2 regions of the Pseudarthrobacter sp. MDT1-40-2 genome follow, and region 1 is predicted to be linked to the other one. Evidence: predicted binding sites of a transcription regulator. Region 1 holds the regulator's gene; the other holds the start of a gene.

Region 1 (4,415 bases):
CTGAATGAGCTTGCCCGCCCGTTCGGCAAACTTGGTGGGTTCGCTGGCGCCGTCTTCGCTGATCACCTCGAGCTGCTTGCCCAGCACGCCGCCTGCGGCGTTGATCTCCTCGGCCGCCAGGGACAGTGAGTCAAAGACGGTGCTTTCACTGATGGCCATGGTGCCGGACAGCGAGTTGATGAAACCTACCTTGACGCTGCTGCCTGACGTGTCCACGCAGGAGGTTGCGGTGCTTGCTGTGGACCCGGCTGCCGCCGGATCTGAGATCTGGCTGCCACAACCTGCCAATGCCGCTGCCATCAGGCCTGCGGTTACCGGAAAAAGTGCGCGCTTCTTGACCGAAACTTTCATGTTTAACCCGTTTCTCACTCCGCCGCTGCAGCCAGGGCAGCGGGACGCCTCCGGGGCCATAAGGACACTGACCCGTTGCGCTAAACGTAGGGTCCGAATGTTTCAGGGCGCTCGATAATTCGTTTCAGGGTGGTTTCGGGATAAGCGGTGTTCCGGGCTTGGACAGCGGCCGGCCGGCGGACTCCCCCAAAAATCCGCGGAACTTCGGCTTCTGAGAATTAACCTCCAGGAAACGCGCAGGGCGTAACTTAACCGGCCCTGTCGGACACAAAGCCGCAGTTCAAACGGTCAGGGCAGCGGGCAGGACATCTCCAGCTCCGTCTGGCTCGGGTCAAGGTTGTAGGGCCTCTTGCCGCCAGTGAAACTGAACCCGTTGTGCAGATAGAAGCGTTGGGCACGGGGGTTGTCCTCATGCACTTCCAACCGGAGCAGGCTTCCCCGGGCTCCGGCCCAGGCCTTGATTGCTTCAAGCAGCGCAGCAGCCACGCCGTGGACACCTCCCCGGAAGTCCGGCGTCACGTAGACGCCAACGAGCAGCGGGTCCTGCGCGCCTTCCGGAATGTAGCAGCCCATGGTCCCCACCCAGCGGCCATCCTCAGCAACTGCAACCAGTGCGGTGCCCGTCTCCGCCTGCCCCCGGGCGCCACGGGCCCGCCAGTCCTGCTCACTGAGCTGCAGGGCGTCCTGCAGGGACTCAGCAAAGGCCACAGGCTCGTCGGCCAGCATTTCGAGGCGAAGGTCCCGCACCCGGCGCCAGTCCTCAGCCGTAGTAGCCCGTATGGTGATCGTCATGAAAGCCTGTCCCCCGTATCCATTGTTTTGACGACAGTCTAGTTCTGGCAGGCCCCCGGCTTGTAAGCGCAGACTGGCCTAGGCTGGGGACCATGGCCATCCTCCACAAAGCAACCTTGACCCCTTCAAAGCTCCAGCTCATCGAGCAGTTCCTGCCTCTGCAGCCGTGGTTCAACCAAGCAGGCACAGATGCGGCGCCCCAGCTTCTGGGCGCCTACCGCTTTGACGATCCGGATGGCGAAGTCGGGCTGGAGACGCACCTCGTTTCCCACGCCGGCACCGTCTACCAGGTCCCGTTGAGCTACCGCGGTTCCGAGCTGCCGGGCGCCGACGCGTGGCTCGCCGGCACCATGGACCACTCGGTGCTGGGCAAGCGGTGGGTCTACGACGCCTGCGCCGATCCCGTCTACGCCACTGCCCTCGCCGATGCGATCCTCCTGGGTCAGGAAGAGGCGGAGCAGTTTGTCCAGGCGGACGGGAAACTGGAACCTCGCCCCAGCACAGTCAGTATCAAGGGAAGTGGAACGCCCGACGGCGGGATCCCCACCGACGAGCCGACGCTCAGTCCCGCAGCGCCCACCACTGAAAACCGCGTCACTGTCATTGACGCCGGAAGGATGCAGCTCTTCGTCTTCCGGGTCCTGGACCTGGACGCGGCACCGGCAGATCCCGGGCTGAACGGTGTCTGGGCGGGACAGGAACTCCCCGTCCCCTTAGCGACGCTGGTGCAGGTATAAGAGATTCAGTGTCCATCTACAGCGTCGAGACGAAACGCTTGCGGCTGCGCCGGATGGCGGACGAGGACTTGGACCGGATGGCTGGCCTCCTGGGCAATCCGGAGGTTATGCGCCACTACCCCGCTCCCAAAACCCGCGCCGACGCTCAGCAATGGATCACCTGGAACAAGCGCAACTATGCCTATCACGGCTTCGGGCTCTGGATTGTGGAGACGAAGGAAGGTTACTTCCTGGGCGACTGCGGCCTAACCATGCAAGTGGTGGACGGCATTTCCGAGGTCGAGGTGGGGTACCACATCCTTCCTGAGTACCAGGGCCTTGGCTACGCCACCGAGGCTGCAGCGGGCTGCCTGAATTTCGCAGGGCAGGCGGGAATCGGCCGGGTTGTGGCTATCATCAATCCGGCCAACATCCCGTCCCAGCGGGTAGCTGTCAAATGTGGCCTGGTGCTGGAAAAACGCACAGTGGCGCACGGTCTGGAGCAGCTCATCTTCGCCGGCAGCCCGGCTTCACTGCTTAGGCCGCCACACCACTACGGCCTGTGACCTGGCCCGCGGGCGCTGGCCGCGTGCCAGGCTGACGACGTCGCCGGCTGCGCCCGCTGCGAAGATACGGGAGTCCAGTGGCTGACGGCGCCGGACGTTGAGTTCCTCGGTGAGCTCGGTGACCCGGTTCTGCAGCGCAGCCACCTGGTTCTCCAGCTGAAGGATCCGCTTGATGCCCTCCAGCGAGACGCCTTCCTGGGACAGCCGCTGGATTTCCCGGAGCATATTGACGTCACGCTGGGAGTACCGCCGGGATTTTCCCGGGGCACGCCGCGGCGAAACGAGGCCAAGGCGGTCGTACTGGCGGAGGGTTTGCGGGTGCATGTCCGCCAGCTCCGCAGCCACCGAGATCACGAAAATCGGCTGATCAGCACTGATGTTCATGACCATCCCGCCTTACAACCGGGCTTTTGCGGCGAGACCCTCACGGACGTCGGCATCGGCGGTAGCCTCGGCGAATGCCCGCACAGCCTCCTCCGCAGCCTTGTTCAAATTGCTGGGAACTGCGACGTCGATAGTCACCAGAAGGTCTCCGGTTCCCTTTGACGTCTTCACGCCGTGCCCCTTGACCCGGAGCGTCCGCCCGGACGGGGTCCCGGCAGGAACACGGACCCGGACCCGCTCGCCGTCGAATGTCGGCACCTCAATCTCCGCCCCCAGAGCCGCTTCTGCGAAGGTGACCGGGACGTGGATACGGAGGTTGTCGCCGTCGCGCGTGTAGAAGGGGTGCGGCTTGACCGAAACCTGGACCATCAGGTCGCCGTTTCCCGCGGCACCGGGCTGGCCCTTGCCGCGGACGCGGACCTTCTGGCCGTCCTTAATGCCGGGCGGAACACGGACGTCGATGACCTCACCATTGGGCTCGCGCAGGCCAATGGTGGTGCCCCTGATGGAACCGGCGAACGAAATACTGGTAGTCGCGGTCCTGTCGGCACCCTTTTGCGGGGTGCGCTGGTATCCCGCTGGACCGCCAAAACCCCCGTTGCCAAACAGGTCAGCGAACTCGGGCGGGATGCCGCCGGCCGTGCTGAACCCCCCGGCATGGCGTCCGGCATTGCCGGTGAACAGGCCGCCGAACATGTCCTCGAAGCCTGCATTGCCACCGGGACCGGCGCCGCCGGGGGCGAACCGGGCCCCGCCGCCCATGGCCCGGATGGCGTCATACTGCTGGCGCTCTTCGGGGTCAGACAGGACGGAGTAAGCCTCGGAGATGTCCTTGAACTTCTTCTCCGACGCGCTGTTGCCCGAGTTGGTGTCAGGGTGGTGCTCGCGCGCTAGCTTCCGGTAGGCCTTCTTGATATCGGCGTCGGAAGCGTCCTTGGCAACACCAAGGATCTTGTAAAAGTCCTTGTCCACCCAATCCTGGCTAGCCAATGGCGTTTCCTTTCAAAGTTGTGGGTCGGTGGTTGAGCCTCTTGGGTTTCGACGAGCTCAACCGACAAGCTCAACCACCGAGACTCAACCACCGGGGTAGTACTACGCCGGAACTGCGACGATGACCTGGGCCGCGCGGAGGACGCGGTCGCCCGTTTTGTAGCCTGAGCGAAGCACCTGGCTGACGGTGTCAACCTCGATGTCCTCGCCTGGCTGCTGGATGAGGGCTTCGTGGATGGTCGGATCGAACTCCACGCCGGTCTCATCGATACGGACCAGGTTGTACGTCTTCAGCGCATTTTCCAGCTTGGCGGCGATCGCGGCGAAGGGGCCGTCCTCGAGGTCGCCGTGCTGGCGGGCGGCATCGATGTCATCCAGTACCGGAAGCAGCGAGTTCAGGACGCCGATGACGGCCATCTCCCCTGCCACGGCACGGTCGCGTTCGACGCGTTTGCGGTAGTTGACGTACTCGGCCTGCAGCCGGAGAAGGTCATTCTTCAGTTCAGCTGCTTCAGCAGTGGTTGCGCCGGCAGGAACCCCCTGGGCCACGGATTCCTCGGCGGGCACCTGGATGCCGTTGAGGATTTCCTCGGCCTGGGCGAGGGCGTCGGCCTCG
Region 2 (4,415 bases), on a different contig from region 1:
TAGAAATCCCTCAAGTGAGTAATAAGCCCACCACGGGTCGTACTGCATGAAATGCTGCGGGGCGAGCGTCTGGGTAAGTTGCCTGAGGCGATCGGGGCGTGTACCGCCGACGTAGGCTGAACGCTTGGCTTCGGCAAAGGCTGAAAGAAGGGCCACCTCGTTTTGAGCTCCAGCGCTAGTGTCGAGGGCTGCCTCAGTGAACGGGCAATGCGACAACTGGCTGGCCGCCGCCTTGTCGTCCGGCTGTGCGGCCAGGATCGTCTCCACCAAATGCACTTGCACAAAGGTGTTTCCCTCGCAGCGGGCGAGAGCGTCGCGCGCCACGGCAACCGTTCGAGGATCCACGGGCAATCCGGCCGACTTCAAGGCAACTGAGGCGGCCCATGTGCTGAGCACGGTAGCAGCAACGTCTTCCGGAGCGTGTTCCGGCTTGTCTTCCACCCAACCGCTTGTAGCGGTCCACCCGGCAAGACCCGCCACATCTGCTTCGCCGAGGCTGCTGGAATTCATCGCGAGAGCGGTGAAAAACGCACTCCAGACTCCATTGGACGGAGCATCCGGAGCCTCCGTGAGCTCCTTGAGCAAGTCCTCGGAAAGCCTCGGGCGCTCAATACCCAGACGGTCAAGGACCGCTGACGACCAGCCGGTGGCGTCCAGTGATGGCGTCCCATATACGGGTGGCGAAGCCAGCAGACCATCCGGTCTCTTCAGGGTCGCCATAGTAGCCATGATTTCGTCAGAGTTCAGCCCGACCTTGACAGCCGTGTCGTTCCCGCCCCTCAGCGACAGGAACCCGGCAGCGCCCGCCACCACAAGGACAGCCAGCAGCAGAGCAATTGCTCCTCTGCGGCTTAGCCCTCTTGTCCTTGTGATGGCAGGCGTAGTTCGGTCATCCGAAGATGTCATACCCACTTCTGGACGGAAGCCGAGACAGTCCGCGGCGATCCGAAGTACGGAACGTTCGCATTACCGGAAGACGAGCCGGTCACGTACAGGTAGAAGTTGTTGCTGGTTGAGTTCGATCCGGCTCGGTCAGAGATCCACGTGTTGTAGTTCGTCCAGGTTGTCGAGAAATCCTGGTCGCTGGACGTCGCTCCTGATGCATTACCAAGTGAGACGCCTACGCCGGTGACTCCAATGTAGGCGGTGTTGGTGATCGATGAAGCGTAGCTCGGACCCGACCCGGAGCCCAGGTACTTTGTGCTGGTCGTATAACCAAACGGATTGCCAGAACCCAGCCAGACGTTGGCCTGAAGGTAGCGTCCCCCCGCGTAGTAGTAATTCGACGAAGCGCTGACTGCGCTGGCCGGTTGTGCGGCAACTAACCCCGCCGCTAGAGAAGCGCCGACTGCCAAAATTGAAGTCGCGACTTTTACTGCTTTCATTCTTTTGTTTCCTCTCTGGATATCTTTTTAGTGAACCCGGAAAGGAGCAGGTAAATCTAAATTCGCCACTTTTCAGTTTGCGATTGCAGAGCCCCCCACTCTCCCCCGCGTTCATCCAAACACAGGTTTGATGACCGCGCAACCAGATTTTCGATTCAATTGACATTGTCCAAGGAGGCAGTGTGACAGCTGTGACGTTGCGCGCTAGGGATTCGCACGATGAAACCTCCAACTTCCAGCGCTGTTTTTGTCAACAAGATGACAAATTTTAATAAAATTGGTCAATATCAAATAAAATCAATCTCGTCCAGTCACAGAATAGCGCGCTAATCGAGTGTAGGTGCAGTGAGTTTGTACTCGATTGACGGACGCTCAGCTGGCATCGGGCGCACAGTTCCATGGTGACGGTCCGTCACCAGACCCAAACAAACCGGACTGCGCGCAACTATTTATCTTTAGATCTTTATGAAGCGAGGCGGCAAAATTGGGTCCAAGCAGGCCTCGGGCTTCGGACCGGGATTGCGGCAACTGGAGAAGATGTTGCGTTGCTGCGAGCGAAATCAGGCTCCCGCGCGAACCTGATCGTCTCGTCCACGACTGTCTCCTCTGCGAAGCTGCCATTCCTGCGATCTCCTGGTTGCCAGAAGTGCGGGCTGTGCGGATCGTGGGGCTTCGATTGATTCCGGTTGTTGCTTAGCGCGGCGGCGTCCGCCACCAGGAGGTCCAGTTCTGCAGTCCAGAAGGAATCGAAAGCCTGCCTCATCCCGGCTTCCTCGAGGCTGTAAAACCTGTTGTGCCCGGACTGCCGTGCCGACACCCGGCCAACTTCGGCCAGGAGCAGCGGTCGCACAAGAAATCATCCGGCGGCAGCCGGCGCGCCGGCGCTGTGGCAGGGAACGCTGGACAGGGAGTTCGCCCTGGGCAAACATGGCAGGGGAAGGCCTTCGAAAAAAGTTGAGCGTAGTACACTCAAGTTAAAGATTTCCGTGTCCCGAAAGGAGCTCCCATTGGACGTCAAATTCACCACCAAGAGCCAGGAGGCTCTTTCGGCGGCAGCCATGAACGCATCGACCGCCGGCAACCCGCAGGTGGAGCCCCCGCACCTGCTGAAGGCACTGATGGACCAGCGCGAAGGTGTGGCGGTTGCCCTGCTCCGCGCCGCCGGCGCTGATCCTGACGCCGTCAGTGTCCAGGCCAGCAACGCGATCAAAGCCCTGCCCGCGAGCTCGGGAAGTTCCGTCCAGCAGGCACAACTGTCCCGGCCATCGCTGCAGGCGATTCAGACAGCGCAAACGGAAGCCGACCGCCTCGGTGATTCCTTCGTCTCCACCGAGCACCTGCTGCTGGGCCTTGCAACCGGAAGTGACGGCGTCGGGCGGCTAATGCGCGACGCCGGAGCCTCCCATGAAGCACTCCTCGCCGCGCTGCCAGGCGTCCGTGGCGACCGCAAGGTTAACTCCCCGGATCCCGAAAACACCTTCCAGGCGCTCGAGAAGTTCGGCACCGACCTCACCGCTGTGGCGCGGTCCGGCAAGCTGGATCCGGTGATCGGCCGCGACTCGGAAATCCGCCGCGTGATCCAGGTACTGAGCCGGCGCACCAAGAACAACCCCGTGATCATTGGTGAGCCAGGGGTGGGCAAGACGGCGGTGGTCGAAGGCCTGGCCCAACGCATGGTTGCCGGTGACGTTCCGGAGAGCCTGCGTGGCAAGACCCTGATCGCCCTGGACCTTGCGTCCATGGTCGCCGGCGCCAAATACCGCGGTGAGTTCGAGGAACGGCTCAAGGCTGTTCTGGAGGAGATCAAGAACTCCGACGGGCAGATTGTCACCTTTATTGATGAGATCCACACGGTAGTGGGCGCAGGTGCCACTGGCGATTCCTCCATGGACGCGGGCAATATGCTCAAGCCCATGCTGGCCCGCGGCGAACTGCGGCTGATCGGTGCCACCACGCTGGATGAGTACCGCGAGAACATCGAGAAGGATCCTGCGCTGGAACGCCGTTTCCAGCAGGTCTACGTGGGCGAACCCAGCGTGGATGACACCATCGGCATCCTCCGTGGACTCAAGGAACGCTACGAGGCACACCACAAAGTGGCCATCGCTGACTCCGCGCTGGTTGCAGCTGCCACGCTGTCCAACCGGTACATCTCCGGCCGCCAGCTACCGGATAAGGCGATCGACCTCGTCGACGAGGCCGCCTCCCGGCTGCGCATGGAGATCGATTCCGCCCCGGAAGAGATCGATCAGCTCCGCCGCGCCGTCGACCGCCTCACCATGGAAGAACTGGCACTCAGCGGGGAGACAGACGCCGCTTCTGTGGATCGGCTGGCCGCGCTGCGCGCTGACATGGCGGACAAGAAGGAACAACTCAACGCCCTCAACGCCCGCTGGGAGGCAGAAAAGGCCGGCCTCAACCGCGTGGGTGACCTGAAAGCCAAACTGGACGAGCTCCGGTCCACGGCTGACAAAGCGCAGCGTGAAGGCGACCTGGAAACGGCGTCCCGTGTGCTTTACGGGGAAATCCCCGCTTTGGAACGCGAACTGGACGCCGCCGCGCAGGCCGAGGCCGAGGTTGCGGACAAGTCAGGCCAGATGGTGGCAGAGCAGGTCACTGCTGACGACATCGCCGAGGTCATTTCCGCCTGGACGGGTATCCCCGCAGGCCGCATGCTGCAGGGGGAAAGCCAGAAGCTGCTGCATATGGAGCAGGAGCTGGGCAAGCGGTTGATCGGCCAGTCCAAGGCAGTACAGGCAGTCTCCGACGCCGTCCGGCGTGCCCGTGCCGGTATCAGCGATCCCAACCGGCCCACTGGGTCCTTCCTGTTTCTGGGGCCGACCGGCGTTGGCAAGACCGAACTGGCCAAGGCGCTCGCGGACTTCCTGTTCGACGACGAACGCGCCATGGTGCGGATCGACATGTCCGAGTATTCGGAGAAGCACGCCGTGGCCCGGCTGGTCGGTGCACCTCCCGGATATGTGGGCTATGAGGAGGGCGGCCAGCTCACCGAGGCAGTCCGACGCCGCC

What was found. Region 1 encodes HspR, which represses chaperone genes until heat shock. Its sites were predicted from a motif close to AAGTTGAGTCNNNNNGACTCAACTT; they were not measured.
Region 2: clpB (ATP-dependent chaperone ClpB) is a predicted target of HspR. The motif match lies at 2,337-2,361, and genes of this name have one in related genera.

Annotation. Positions count from the first base shown of each region.
Region 1 is NZ_JBWZCL010000009.1:35,497-39,911, forward strand. Features, by position in the region: gene urtA (urea ABC transporter substrate-binding protein) at 1-351, opposite strand, end outside; gene AC50X5_RS16370 (GNAT family N-acetyltransferase) at 640-1,143, opposite strand; gene AC50X5_RS16375 (CG0192-related protein) at 1,236-1,880, shown strand; gene AC50X5_RS16380 (GNAT family N-acetyltransferase) at 1,889-2,425, shown strand; gene AC50X5_RS16385 (heat shock protein transcriptional repressor HspR) at 2,390-2,809, opposite strand; gene AC50X5_RS16390 (DnaJ C-terminal domain-containing protein) at 2,822-3,799, opposite strand; gene AC50X5_RS16395 (nucleotide exchange factor GrpE) at 3,902-4,415, opposite strand, start outside.
Region 2 is NZ_JBWZCL010000001.1:1,236,256-1,240,670, reverse strand. Features, by position in the region: gene AC50X5_RS05780 (hypothetical protein) at 1-729, opposite strand, end outside; gene AC50X5_RS05775 (hypothetical protein) at 903-1,385, opposite strand; gene clpB (ATP-dependent chaperone ClpB) at 2,393-4,415, shown strand, end outside.